3 regions of the Turicibacter bilis genome follow, and region 2 is predicted to be linked to each of the others. Evidence: a T-box and tRNA genes for the amino acid it is inferred to sense, from the RefSeq annotation. Region 2 holds a T-box; the other regions hold tRNA genes.
What was found. A T-box is a leader RNA that pairs with one kind of tRNA and senses whether it is charged. The one in region 2 lies ahead of pheS (phenylalanine--tRNA ligase subunit alpha), so its partner is inferred to be a tRNA-Phe.
Positions count from the first base shown of each region.

Region 1 (4,239 bases), 1.1 Mb from region 2:
ATTGGGGATATGGTTTGAAATGAGGTATGTCAATTTTCAGCTGAGTAGAAGTGTTTTTAGGCGAACCATGTGCTTTATAATAGGAATTAGCTCCCTTCTTAGCATAAAAATGTTATTTAGCTGTTTTATGGTGGAAACTGATTATGCAAAATTTATAAGCAATATGATTATTTCGTTTTATGGTTTTGGTCTGTATCCATATTTGTTTAATAAGGTTAGCCTAAGGAGTAGAATCAATTAATTTTACTCCTATTTATTTTCGAAAAAAGCATTTGACATTATTCGACAATGATGATAATATAATAAAGCGTTGAACAGCAATGAGAAAAAAAGAAAATAAAGATAAAAAAGTGTTTGACAGAAGTCGACAAAGATGATAAGATAATCAAGTCGCACTAAGGGAACAGGCCCGTTGGTGAAGCGGTTTAACACACATGCCTTTCACGCATGCATACACGGGTTCGAATCCCGTACGGGTCACCATTATATAAGCCGGAATAGCTCAATTGGTAGAGCAACTGACTTGTAATCAGTAGGTTGCGGGTTCAAGTCCTGCTTCCGGCACCATTAATTAAATAAGTAGGGGTGTAGTTTAACGGTAGAACAGCGGTCTCCAAAACCGTTAGTGTGGGTTCGATTCCTGCCACCCCTGCCATGGCGATTGTGGCGAAGTGGTTAACGCATCGGATTGTGGCTCCGACATTCGTGGGTTCGATTCCCATCAGTCGCCCCAATACGCGGGTGTAGTTTAATGGTAGAACTTCAGCCTTCCAAGCTGACTGTGAGAGTTCGATTCTCTTCACCCGCTCCAATATGATTATTAACATCATTTAAGGTGTTTTTGATTGTAATGTATATATTTGTTAGAATTGACCTTTTTTTGAAGAAAAGTAAGGCTTCTAATAGAAATCAGACAGAAAACATTTGATGCTATTCAACAATAATGATAATTATAATACAGCGTTGAATAGCAATAAGAAGAAAAGAAAATAAAGATAAAAAAGTGTTTGACAGAAGTCGACAAAGATGATAAGATAATCAAGTCGCACTAAGGGAACAGGCCCGTTGGTGAAGCGGTTTAACACACATGCCTTTCACGCATGCATACACGGGTTCGAATCCCGTACGGGTCACCATTAAGTGGAGGATTAGCTCAGCTGGGAGAGCATCTGCCTTACAAGCAGAGGGTCGGCGGTTCGAGCCCGTCATCCTCCACCATAAACATTGGGCTATAGCCAAGCGGTAAGGCAACGGACTTTGACTCCGTCATGCGCTGGTTCGAATCCAGCTAGCCCAGCCAATGATGTCCTGCTAGCTCAGTTGGTAGAGCATCTGACTTTTAATCAGAGGGTCAGAGGTTCGAGTCCTCTGCAGGACACCATTTTCAAAAAATAGGCGCGTGCCTTGAAATAAACGAAATGCCTGGGTGGCGGAACTGGTAGACGCACAGGACTTAAAATCCTGCGGGTGGTGACACCCGTGCCGGTTCGATTCCGGCCCTAGGCACCAATTAAATAGCGCCCATAGCTCAATTGGATAGAGCGTTTGACTACGGATCAAAAGGTTAGGGGTTCGACTCCTCTTGGGCGCGCCATAAAAGTTCGGGAAGTGGCTCAGCTTGGTAGAGCACCTGGTTTGGGACCAGGGGGTCGCAGGTTCGAATCCTGTCTTCCCGACCATTAAAAATAAATAACAAAAGGCGGAGTAGCTCAACTGGCTAGAGCGTACGGTTCATACCCGTGAGGTTGGGGGTTCGAGTCCCTCCTCCGCTACCAAAGAGAATATGGATAAAATGGAGGAATACCCAAGTCCGGCTGAAGGGATCGGTCTTGAAAACCGACAGGGCGTGAAAGCGTCGCGGGGGTTCGAATCCCTCTTCCTCCGCCATATTAAATTTAAATATAACATCGCGGGGTGGAGCAGTTGGTAGCTCGTCGGGCTCATAACCCGAAGGTCGCAGGTTCAAGTCCTGTCCCCGCAACCAAAAGGTCCAGTGGTGTAGCGGTTAACATGCCTGCCTGTCACGCAGGAGATCGCGGGTTCGATTCCCGTCTGGACCGCCATTTTAAAAAAGGCTTGGTAGCTCAGTCGGTAGAGCAAAGGACTGAAAATCCTTGTGTCGGCGGTTCGATTCCGTCCCAAGCCACCATTCAATAAAGGTCCAGTGGTGTAGCGGTTAACATGCCTGCCTGTCACGCAGGAGATCGCGGGTTCGATTCCCGTCTGGACCGCCATTTTAAAAAGTCCTGCTAGCTCAGTTGGTAGAGCATCTGACTTTTAATCAGAGGGTCAGAGGTTCGAGTCCTCTGCAGGACACCATTTTTAAGAAATAGGCGCGTGCCTTGAAATAAATGAAATGCCTGGGTGGCGGAACTGGTAGACGCACAGGACTTAAAATCCTGCGGGTGGTGACACCCGTGCCGGTTCGATTCCGGCCCTAGGCACCAACTAAATAGCGCCCATAGCTCAATTGGATAGAGCGTTTGACTACGGATCAAAAGGTTAGGGGTTCGACTCCTCTTGGGCGCGCCATTAAATGATTTAATGGCCCGTTGGTGAAGCGGTTTAACACACATGCCTTTCACGCATGCATACACGGGTTCAAGTCCTGCTTCCGGCACCATTAATTAAATAATTAGGGGTGTAGTTTAACGGTAGAACAGCGGTCTCCAAAACCGTTAGTGTGGGTTCGATTCCTGCCACCCCTGCCATGGCGATTGTGGCGAAGTGGTTAACGCATCGGATTGTGGCTCCGACATTCGTGGGTTCGATTCCCATCAGTCGCCCCAATACGCGGGTGTAGTTTAATGGTAGAACTTCAGCCTTCCAAGCTGACTGTGAGAGTTCGATTCTCTTCACCCGCTCCAATATGATTATTAACATCCTTCGGGATGTTTTTTTTTGTTCTGAATAAAACGATATATATAAAGTCATATACAATAGAAAATTACCCTGATTTTAGAATCTAGTAGTAATTCACTGTTTCAATTTTTATAACTAAAGAAAATTGATATGATCACGCTAATACTTTATAGATGAAGAAGGTTACTTTAACTATTTATCTATTAAATTGTTAATTCCTTCTGTTAGAAGTTTAAGAATAGTATACCTTTATTAACTAGTTTTAGAAATGGAGACAGATAGTTATTATAAGATGTTAAATATAAATCAAATGGTTCTGTTTTAGAAGAGTGTTGATATGTCATATGTTCAACCCCGAATTCTGTAATATTAAATGTAATAATTGAGATGAAAAACCTAATTTCACTGTATAATATGAAATAGGGGGTATAGTAATGAAGAAGTTAATTATGTTTTCGATTTTAACTTTATTAGGTCTTGTAGGTTGTGAAAAAGCTACTCCTGTTACTTCTATGACTGAATTATTAAATTATAAAGATTCTTATGTGGGTGATAATTCTGCTGTCGGTAATATTATCGGAAGATTACCAGCTCATGAGTACTTAGATAGTTTTGAATTACAAACAAGTCAGGAACCTTATGAGATTACGATTAATTACAAACTATTTGATGAGGCGACGGTTGAGTTAGAAGACGGTTCAACATCAAAAGCTTCCTTAAATGAGATTTTACAAGGTAACTCGATGACTATATTATCGCTTGTTAAAAATGCAGAGATTATCAATTTCAAGGTTGGAGATCAGGACACTGTAACTTTTGATAGGGCTACATTAGTCGATAACTATGGCAAGCTTTTAGAAAGTATCTCAGAAGAGTGTTATCTTTGCAAAATTTTATAAAAACTTACTAAATAAAAAAAGATGTTCGCTGTCAACATCTTTTTATTATATTTCAATCAACATTTATCTAAAACACAGCGAATCAAATTTACTTAGTATAGTGTTAGCATAATAGAATTTTTCAAATAAGGAATTATAATTCATCAAATTAGGGTTGTTGACTCCATATCAGATGTGTTCGTATAATAGCTTTGAATAATCATGAGCCTCAAATTTAATAGTGATTAATCCTAATTTCTTTCTTTATTTTAAAATATGGAAATACATCTTTTGATAGTCTGCTTTTTTTAGATATGTTACTAGTTGATTAGAGAGTAAGGAAGATGGATTAAAAATGAAGAAAAGGATATTATTATAGATTTTTCATATAAAAACAATCCTCAGTCTAACAGCGTATAATTTCATATAGATCAGGTTTCACTATTTAGTTTGAATTATTTAAGATAATCTTCTTGAAATGAAGATTTATGAGGTTTAG
Region 1 covers NZ_CP071249.1:1,060,939-1,065,177, reverse strand. The annotation lists gene J0J69_RS05215 (phosphatase PAP2 family protein) at 1-241, shown strand, start outside; tRNA gene J0J69_RS05210 (tRNA-Glu) at 407-483, shown strand; tRNA gene J0J69_RS05205 (tRNA-Thr) at 492-567, shown strand; tRNA gene J0J69_RS05200 (tRNA-Trp) at 582-655, shown strand; tRNA gene J0J69_RS05195 (tRNA-His) at 658-733, shown strand; tRNA gene J0J69_RS05190 (tRNA-Gly) at 738-811, shown strand; tRNA gene J0J69_RS05185 (tRNA-Glu) at 1,060-1,136, shown strand; tRNA gene J0J69_RS05180 (tRNA-Val) at 1,143-1,218, shown strand; tRNA gene J0J69_RS05175 (tRNA-Gln) at 1,226-1,300, shown strand; tRNA gene J0J69_RS05170 (tRNA-Lys) at 1,306-1,381, shown strand; tRNA gene J0J69_RS05165 (tRNA-Leu) at 1,421-1,509, shown strand; tRNA gene J0J69_RS05160 (tRNA-Arg) at 1,518-1,594, shown strand; tRNA gene J0J69_RS05155 (tRNA-Pro) at 1,603-1,679, shown strand; tRNA gene J0J69_RS05150 (tRNA-Met) at 1,699-1,775, shown strand; tRNA gene J0J69_RS05145 (tRNA-Ser) at 1,795-1,887, shown strand; tRNA gene J0J69_RS05140 (tRNA-Met) at 1,909-1,984, shown strand; tRNA gene J0J69_RS05135 (tRNA-Asp) at 1,988-2,063, shown strand; tRNA gene J0J69_RS05130 (tRNA-Phe) at 2,074-2,149, shown strand; tRNA gene J0J69_RS05125 (tRNA-Asp) at 2,159-2,234, shown strand; tRNA gene J0J69_RS05120 (tRNA-Lys) at 2,244-2,319, shown strand; tRNA gene J0J69_RS05115 (tRNA-Leu) at 2,359-2,447, shown strand; tRNA gene J0J69_RS05110 (tRNA-Arg) at 2,456-2,532, shown strand; tRNA gene J0J69_RS05105 (tRNA-Trp) at 2,638-2,711, shown strand; tRNA gene J0J69_RS05100 (tRNA-His) at 2,714-2,789, shown strand; tRNA gene J0J69_RS05095 (tRNA-Gly) at 2,794-2,867, shown strand; gene J0J69_RS05090 (DUF4825 domain-containing protein) at 3,297-3,761, shown strand.
Region 1: it has a tRNA-Phe gene. The T-box ahead of pheS (phenylalanine--tRNA ligase subunit alpha) is inferred to sense a tRNA for this amino acid. The anticodon was not compared.

Region 2 (4,239 bases):
CAACATAACCTTTCGCCACATAGAAGTCTACTTTTTCAACTTTTGCTTGCCATTTATTTGTAATGATTTGTCCTGTCACAGCCCCTGAAATTTTCGTTTCTTCTGTATATTCTCCATTAGCTTGACCGTAAACTTTTCCAATTTCATAAATAGCTACCGTATCCATTGTACGTGCATTATTATAACGCACTACTTCTAATAATTGAGGAATGGTTGATTGACGTAAGTGTGAGCGATCTTCACTCATCGGCATCGCTAATTTAACTAATTCTTTCTTGTTAGCTGGGATCGATAAGAATTGCTCTGCTTTTTCAGCACTTGTTAATGAATAAGTAATGACTTGTGTTAATCCGCAAGCCATTAATGTTTGGTGTGCTTTATTGCGCATTAATTGGATTGGTTTATATCCACCTTTAATATCTGTTGAAGGTAACGTTGTTGGAATATTATCGTACCCATAAATACGTCCCGCTTCTTCAATTAAATCCTCAACAATTGTAATATCTAATCGACGAGATGGAACGTGTACCGTAAATACATTACCATTTAAATCATAAGTAAAGTTTAATCGTGTCCAAACATTTGCTACCTCTTCATTGCTCATGTTTGTTCCGAGTACTGAGTTGATTTTAGCTGCTGTAATTTCAATACTTACTGGTTCAACTGTTAACTCATCATGAGCAACGATTCCAGCACATACTTGCCCATTAGCTAACTCAGCTAATAACTGTGCTGCACGGTTAATTGCTAACTCTGTACGTTTTGCATCAATTCCTTTTTCAAAACGAGCTGATGATTCAGAACGTAATCCTAAACGAGTTGATGTTTTACGAACTGATAAACGATCGAATAATGCTGATTCTAATAACACGTTTGTTGTATTATCTGTAACCTCAGTCGCTGCTCCTCCCATCACACCAGCAATGGCAATTGGTGTTTGACCATCCGTAATGATAATATCTCCTTCTGCTAATTCACGATCTTGCCCATCCAATGTTTTCATTGTTTCACCAGCAATGGCTTCACGAACAACAATTTCTTTAGAAGCGATTGTATCGTAATCAAAAGCATGTAATGGTTGTCCCATCTCTAACATGACATAGTTCGTGATGTCAACTACGTTATTTTTCGGGCGCATTCCAGCTGCGATTAAACGAGCTTGTAACCATTGTGGAGATTCTTTGATTTCAACGTTTTTCACAACGCGTGATAAGTACATTGGTGCTTTCTCAGTTTTTGAGCTAACTTTGATTAAGTCTTTAGCAGCTTCTGCTACTTCTTCCACTGTTACTTCATCAAATTTAACGTCACGTGATAAAATAGCAGCTACTTCGTAAGCAACGCCATACATTGATAAACAATCCATACGGTTTGGCGTTAATCCAAGCTCAATCACTGTATCATGGAATTTTAAATATTCTAATGCGTCCATTCCAACTGGAGCATCATCTGCACAAATGAAGATTCCATCTGCATAAGCTTGAGGAACTAACTTTTGCTCAATCCCTAACTCTTTTAATGAACAACACATTCCGTTAGATTCTTCACCGCGTAGTTTTGATTTTTTAATTTTAAAGTTTCCTGGTAAAACAGCTCCTGGTTTAGCCACGATGATTTTTTGTCCAGCCGCTACGTTTTTCGCACCACATACGATTTGAACAACACCGTCTTCTCCACCAACATTTACTTGACATACTGATAATTTATCCGCATTTGGATGTTGTACACGTTCTTCAACATAACCAATTACAACATTCGTTGCATCTGCTAATACATTAACCGATTCTACTTCAATCCCTGTTCTTGTAATTTTTTCTGCTAAATCTTTTGGATCAATATCGCTTAAATCAATATATTGACTTAACCAATTCACTGAAACTAACATCTATATGGCCTCCATTCAATCTTATTTAAACTGATTAATAAATCTTAAATCATTTGTATAGAAGTTACGGATATCTTCAATTCCGTATTTAAGCATGGCGATACGCTCTGCTCCGATACCGAATGCAAATCCTTGATATTTCTTAGAATCAAATCCTGACATTTCTAAGACGTTTGGATGCACCATCCCTGCTCCTAAAATTTCAATCCATCCTGTTCCTTTACAGATGTTACATCCACATCCTGAACATTTTGAGCATGTTACGTCAACCTCTACTGATGGTTCAGTAAATGGGAAGAATGATGGACGTAAACGGATTTCACGATCTTCACCAAACATTTTACGAGCTAATTCTAATAATGTTCCTTTTAAGTCAGCCATTGTAATATCTGTATCAATAACTAATCCTTCAATTTGAGTAAATTGATGTGAGTGAGTCGCATCATCATCGTCACGACGATATACTTTACCAGGGCAGATAATTTTGATTGGTCCTTGACCTTTAGCTGCTTCTAAAACACGTGCTTGTACAGGTGACGTATGTGTGCGTAATAAAGACTCTTCAGTAATATAGAATGAATCTTGCATATCACGAGCTGGATGTCCTTTAGGTAAGTTTAATAATTCAAAGTTATAATGATCCCACTCTACTTCTGGACCTTCTTCAACTGTGTATCCCATTGAGATAAATAAAGCTTCTAATTCGTTCGTCACGGCTTGTAATGGATGAACAACACCAATATAGTTTGTACGTCCTGGTAATGTCACATCAATTGTTTCATTTGCTAACTGTTGTTGAATGGCTAAAGCTTCTAACTCAGCTTTTTTAGTTTCAATTGCTTGTGAAATTACAGATTTAACTTCGTTTGATACTTGCCCAGCACTTTTACGTTCTTCTGGCGCCATATCTTTCATGTTTTTCATCACTTCTTGAATTGGACCTTTTTTTCCTAGGTATTTTACGCGAAGATCATTTAATTCTTTTAAATCAGTTGTATTTGCTACTTCTGATAAAGCTTCGACTTGTAATTGTTTTAATCGATCTAGCATCTTAATTCCTCCAAACTGTTTTTTAAAAAATAAAAAAACGTCCTTAAAAAAGGACGTTTCACACGCGGTACCACCTTTATTGCTAAGATAAATTCTTAACCTCTTAAAACGGATAACGGCCGCAACCGGATGTGATTAGCATCACTCACAAGGTGAATTCATGAGTTTAACTATAAGAGTGCTTCCAGTCTTAGACACCCTCTCCCTTAATAGCAAGTTCCTCATTACTACGCCTTAATCAACGTTTTTTTATTTTTTCTTATCTCTATTATATACATTCAAATGAAAAATGTACAATATTTTATGATATTTAGTAAAATTTTCAATTCATTAAACGAATTTAAACGGTTCCGTACTTAACTCAGAGGCCAGTGCAATATCGCCCATTAATTCATTTAATAAACTTGCAACATGTTGCTTCATAATACACTCTGCATGGTGTCCCACATCTAAAATGTTTAATCCCATCTCTTGAGCATCTTGGGCATCATGGAATCCTACATCACCTGTAATAAATAAATCAGCTTTCTTAGCCTTAACAGGTCCAATATAGCTACTTCCACTTCCACCAATAATCGCAACTGTTTTAATTTTTTTATTCAGCTTACCAACGAAGCGGGCATGTGAAACATTTAAAGCCTGTTTAACGTGTTGAATATACTCAGAAGCTTCAACTGGATTTTCAACTTGCCCAATACGTCCAAGACCATACTCAGCATCAGGCATCGTCACATTTAAGGCATACACATCATATGCCATTTCTTCGTAAGGATGTACCGTTTTAATTTTAGCAATCACACAACTTACTAAAGAAGTTGGAAGTACCCCTTCAATCTTCACTTCATCCACGTATTCAATTTCACCAGTTTGTCCGATAAACGGTTGACTACCCGCTAATGGTTGAAATGAACCAGTTCCTGAAGTCGTAAATGTGCAGTGTGAATAAGCACCAATCTGTCCAATGCCTGCATCTCCCATAACCTGACGAACATCTTCAACATGTGTGCTAGGAACATAAATCGCAATTTTTGAATATTCTTCACGTTTCGTCGGAATTAAAGGTTGAATGTTCATTAACCCTAGAGCATTAGCTAAACAGTCATTCATCCCATTTTTTGCGATATCAAAGTTGGTGTGCATAGAATACACACAAATATCGTGCTTGATGCAAAGCTCTACGATTTTCCCTTTTGGAGTATTCGTATTAATTGAAGCTAATGGACGATAAATAAATGGATGATGCGCCACGATTAAATTGGCTCCACGTTCAATCGCTTCTTCAACGACCGCCTTAGTTACATCGA
Region 2 covers NZ_CP071249.1:2,702,636-2,706,874, reverse strand. The annotation lists gene pheT (phenylalanine--tRNA ligase subunit beta) at 1-1,885, opposite strand, end outside; gene pheS (phenylalanine--tRNA ligase subunit alpha) at 1,907-2,935, opposite strand; T-box leader at 2,982-3,186, opposite strand; gene J0J69_RS12985 (Nif3-like dinuclear metal center hexameric protein) at 3,266-4,239, opposite strand, start outside.

Region 3 (4,239 bases), 1.1 Mb from region 2:
ATTAGCTCAGCTGGGAGAGCATCTGCCTTACAAGCAGAGGGTCGGCGGTTCGAGCCCGTCATCCTCCACCATAATTAAATAAATGCCGGAATAGCTCAATTGGTAGAGCAACTGACTTGTAATCAGTAGGTTGCGGGTTCAAGTCCTGCTTCCGGCACCAGCTGGTGGGGTAGCGAAGTGGCTAAACGCGGCGGACTGTAAATCCGCTCTCTCCGAGTTCGGCGGTTCGAATCCGTCCCCCACCACCACTTTAATCATGGGCTATAGCCAAGCGGTAAGGCAACGGACTTTGACTCCGTCATGCGCTGGTTCGAATCCAGCTAGCCCAGCCAATGATGTCCTGCTAGCTCAGTTGGTAGAGCATCTGACTTTTAATCAGAGGGTCAGAGGTTCGAGTCCTCTGCAGGACACCATTTTCAAAAAATAGGCGCGTGCCTTGAAATAAACGAAATGCCTGGGTGGCGGAACTGGTAGACGCACAGGACTTAAAATCCTGCGGGTGGTGACACCCGTGCCGGTTCGATTCCGGCCCTAGGCACCAATTAAATAGTCTAGTGATGATGGCAAGGAGGTCACACCTGTTCCCATACCGAACACAGAAGTTAAGCTCCTTAGCGCCGAGGGTAGTACGCAAGTGCGAGAGTAGGACGTCGCTAGGCAAAAATGCCTCAATAGCTCAGTTGGTTAGAGCACTTGACTGTTAATCAAGGGGTCCTAGGTTCGAGTCCTAGTTGGGGCGCCATAAAACTCGGGAAGTGGCTCAGCTTGGTAGAGCACCTGGTTTGGGACCAGGGGGTCGCAGGTTCGAATCCTGTCTTCCCGACCATTAAATAAATACCCATGGGGACTTAGCTCAGCTGGGAGAGCGCCTGCCTTGCACGCAGGAGGTCAGGGGTTCGATCCCCCTAGTCTCCACCAATTAAATATTAGCAAATACAATAAATGGCGGAGTAGCTCAACTGGCTAGAGCGTACGGTTCATACCCGTGAGGTTGGGGGTTCGAGTCCCTCCTCCGCTACCAAAGAGAATATGGATAAAATGGAGGAATACCCAAGTCCGGCTGAAGGGATCGGTCTTGAAAACCGACAGGGCGTGAAAGCGTCGCGGGGGTTCGAATCCCTCTTCCTCCGCCATATTAAATTTAAATATAACATCGCGGGGTGGAGCAGTTGGTAGCTCGTCGGGCTCATAACCCGAAGGTCGCAGGTTCAAGTCCTGTCCCCGCAACCAAAAGGTCCAGTGGTGTAGCGGTTAACATGCCTGCCTGTCACGCAGGAGATCGCGGGTTCGATTCCCGTCTGGACCGCCATTTTAAAAAAGGCTTGGTAGCTCAGTCGGTAGAGCAAAGGACTGAAAATCCTTGTGTCGGCGGTTCGATTCCGTCCCAAGCCACCATTAAGTGGAGGATTAGCTCAGCTGGGAGAGCATCTGCCTTACAAGCAGAGGGTCGGCGGTTCGAGCCCGTCATCCTCCACCATAATTAAATAAATGCCGGAATAGCTCAATTGGTAGAGCAACTGACTTGTAATCAGTAGGTTGCGGGTTCAAGTCCTGCTTCCGGCACCAGCTGGTGGGGTAGCGAAGTGGCTAAACGCGGCGGACTGTAAATCCGCTCTCTCCGAGTTCGGCGGTTCGAATCCGTCCCCCACCACCACTTTAATCATGGGCTATAGCCAAGCGGTAAGGCAACGGACTTTGACTCCGTCATGCGCTGGTTCGAATCCAGCTAGCCCAGCCAATGATGTCCTGCTAGCTCAGTTGGTAGAGCATCTGACTTTTAATCAGAGGGTCAGAGGTTCGAGTCCTCTGCAGGACACCATTTTCAAAAAATAGGCGCGTGCCTTGAAATAAACGAAATGCCTGGGTGGCGGAACTGGTAGACGCACAGGACTTAAAATCCTGCGGGTGGTGACACCCGTGCCGGTTCGATTCCGGCCCTAGGCACCAATTAAATAGTCTAGTGATGATGGCAAGGAGGTCACACCTGTTCCCATACCGAACACAGAAGTTAAGCTCCTTAGCGCCGAGGGTAGTACGCAAGTGCGAGAGTAGGACGTCGCTAGGCAAAAATGCCTCAATAGCTCAGTTGGTTAGAGCACTTGACTGTTAATCAAGGGGTCCTAGGTTCGAGTCCTAGTTGGGGCGCCATTAATTACTTAATGGCCCGTTGGTGAAGCGGTTTAACACACATGCCTTTCACGCATGCATACACGGGTTCGAATCCCGTACGGGTCACCATTAAGTGGAGGATTAGCTCAGCTGGGAGAGCATCTGCCTTACAAGCAGAGGGTCGGCGGTTCGAGCCCGTCATCCTCCACCATAATTAAATAAATGCCGGAATAGCTCAATTGGTAGAGCAACTGACTTGTAATCAGTAGGTTGCGGGTTCAAGTCCTGCTTCCGGCACCATTAATTAAATAATTAGGGGTGTAGTTTAACGGTAGAACAGCGGTCTCCAAAACCGTTAGTGTGGGTTCGATTCCTGCCACCCCTGCCATGGCGATTGTGGCGAAGTGGTTAACGCATCGGATTGTGGCTCCGACATTCGTGGGTTCGATTCCCATCAGTCGCCCCAATACGCGGGTGTAGTTTAATGGTAGAACTTCAGCCTTCCAAGCTGACTGTGAGAGTTCGATTCTCTTCACCCGCTCCAATATGATTATTAACATCCTTCGGGGTGTTTTTTTTTGCTACATTTCATATGGATAGATTATAAGCTATGATGAAATTTTCTAACCTAAGGAGGTTTATTATGAAAGTCATTATTGTAGGTGGTGTTGCTGCAGGAATGAGTGCAGCAGCTAAATTAAAACGTGCTAATAAAGAAGCACAAATCACAGTATATGAAAAGTCTAGACATGTTTCTTTTGGTGCATGTGGTTTACCGTATTTTGTTGGAAACTTCTTTGAAGATTCACAAAAGATGATTGCTAGAACGGTTGAACAATTTAATGCATCTGGAATTACAGTTAATATTGAACATGAAGTACTTAATGTGGATACCGATAATAAATGTATCACGGTTAAAAATTTATTAACTGGTGAGACATTCACAGATACATATGATAAGTTAATGATTGCTACTGGTGCTAGTGCCATTATTCCTCCAATCAAAAATGTCGATTTAAAACATGTGTATACGTTAAAGAGCATGGAGGATGGAGAAGCTTTAAAACATGCTATGCAAAATGAGGCATTAAAACGTGTAGCAATTGTTGGAGCGGGGTTTATTGGATTAGAAGTAGTCGAAGCTGCTAAACAATACGGAAAAGAGGTTCATGTTTTCCAATTAAATGATCGTGTTTTAGTGGATACATTTGATAAAGAAATTACAGATTTATTAGAAGAAGAGTTACGTGCACATGATGTTCACTTACATTTATCACAAACGGTTACTGAGTTAGTCGGAGATGAGGCAGTCACTCAAATTAAAACAAATGATGAAACATTTGACGTTGATATTGTTGTTTTAACGGCTGGTGTTCGTCCAAATACTAGCTTCTTAAAAGGTACTGGAATTGAGATGTTACGTAATGGTGCTTTAGTCATTGATCATGAAGGTCGTACTTCTATTGAAGATATTTATGCTGCGGGTGATTGTGCAAGTATTAATCATATTTTAAAATCTGAACCTGCATATATTCCTTTAGCCACTGTCGCAAATAAGATGGGACGTATTATTGGTGAAAACTTAGCAGGTGCTCATCATACGTTCAACGGATCTTTAGCTTCAGCTTGTTTAAAAGTTATGAATTTAGAGGCTGGGCGTACAGGATTATCTGAACAAGAAGCGATTAATCTAGGAATTAATTATAAAACTGTATTCATTACAGATATGAATCAAACGTCTTATTATCCAGGGCAATCAAAAATTAATGTTAAATTAATTTATAATGCTGACACAAAAGTTATCTTAGGTGGACAAATTGTTGGGCGTAAAGATGCTGTTCAACGTGTTAACGTTTTAGCTACAGCTATTTTTGCTGGTTTAACCACTGATCAATTAGCGATGTTAGATTTATGCTATGCACCACCATTCGCAAGAACATGGGATGTTTTAAATATTGCAGGTAGCGTGGCAAAATAATTTAAAAGGGGTGATTCGTGAGAACGCCCCTTTTTTGTGTCGTTTTTTAGTCTTTTTAATATAATAGTTAGTAGGAGGAGGGATTATTATGGAAAAGAATAATATTACTCCTATTAGTTGTTATGGTGATTCTTTAGTTTATGAAGAACTTA
Region 3 covers NZ_CP071249.1:1,056,193-1,060,431, reverse strand. The annotation lists tRNA gene J0J69_RS05080 (tRNA-Val) at 1-71, shown strand, start outside; tRNA gene J0J69_RS05075 (tRNA-Thr) at 85-160, shown strand; tRNA gene J0J69_RS05070 (tRNA-Tyr) at 164-248, shown strand; tRNA gene J0J69_RS05065 (tRNA-Gln) at 258-332, shown strand; tRNA gene J0J69_RS05060 (tRNA-Lys) at 338-413, shown strand; tRNA gene J0J69_RS05055 (tRNA-Leu) at 453-541, shown strand; rRNA gene rrf (5S ribosomal RNA) at 551-659, shown strand; tRNA gene J0J69_RS05045 (tRNA-Asn) at 666-742, shown strand; tRNA gene J0J69_RS05040 (tRNA-Pro) at 750-826, shown strand; tRNA gene J0J69_RS05035 (tRNA-Ala) at 843-918, shown strand; tRNA gene J0J69_RS05030 (tRNA-Met) at 945-1,021, shown strand; tRNA gene J0J69_RS05025 (tRNA-Ser) at 1,041-1,133, shown strand; tRNA gene J0J69_RS05020 (tRNA-Met) at 1,155-1,230, shown strand; tRNA gene J0J69_RS05015 (tRNA-Asp) at 1,234-1,309, shown strand; tRNA gene J0J69_RS05010 (tRNA-Phe) at 1,320-1,395, shown strand; tRNA gene J0J69_RS05005 (tRNA-Val) at 1,402-1,477, shown strand; tRNA gene J0J69_RS05000 (tRNA-Thr) at 1,491-1,566, shown strand; tRNA gene J0J69_RS04995 (tRNA-Tyr) at 1,570-1,654, shown strand; tRNA gene J0J69_RS04990 (tRNA-Gln) at 1,664-1,738, shown strand; tRNA gene J0J69_RS04985 (tRNA-Lys) at 1,744-1,819, shown strand; tRNA gene J0J69_RS04980 (tRNA-Leu) at 1,859-1,947, shown strand; rRNA gene rrf (5S ribosomal RNA) at 1,957-2,065, shown strand; tRNA gene J0J69_RS04970 (tRNA-Asn) at 2,072-2,148, shown strand; tRNA gene J0J69_RS04965 (tRNA-Glu) at 2,162-2,238, shown strand; tRNA gene J0J69_RS04960 (tRNA-Val) at 2,245-2,320, shown strand; tRNA gene J0J69_RS04955 (tRNA-Thr) at 2,334-2,409, shown strand; tRNA gene J0J69_RS04950 (tRNA-Trp) at 2,424-2,497, shown strand; tRNA gene J0J69_RS04945 (tRNA-His) at 2,500-2,575, shown strand; tRNA gene J0J69_RS04940 (tRNA-Gly) at 2,580-2,653, shown strand; gene J0J69_RS04935 (CoA-disulfide reductase) at 2,753-4,087, shown strand; gene J0J69_RS04930 (hypothetical protein) at 4,176-4,239, shown strand, end outside.
Region 3: it has a tRNA-Phe gene. The T-box ahead of pheS (phenylalanine--tRNA ligase subunit alpha) is inferred to sense a tRNA for this amino acid. The anticodon was not compared.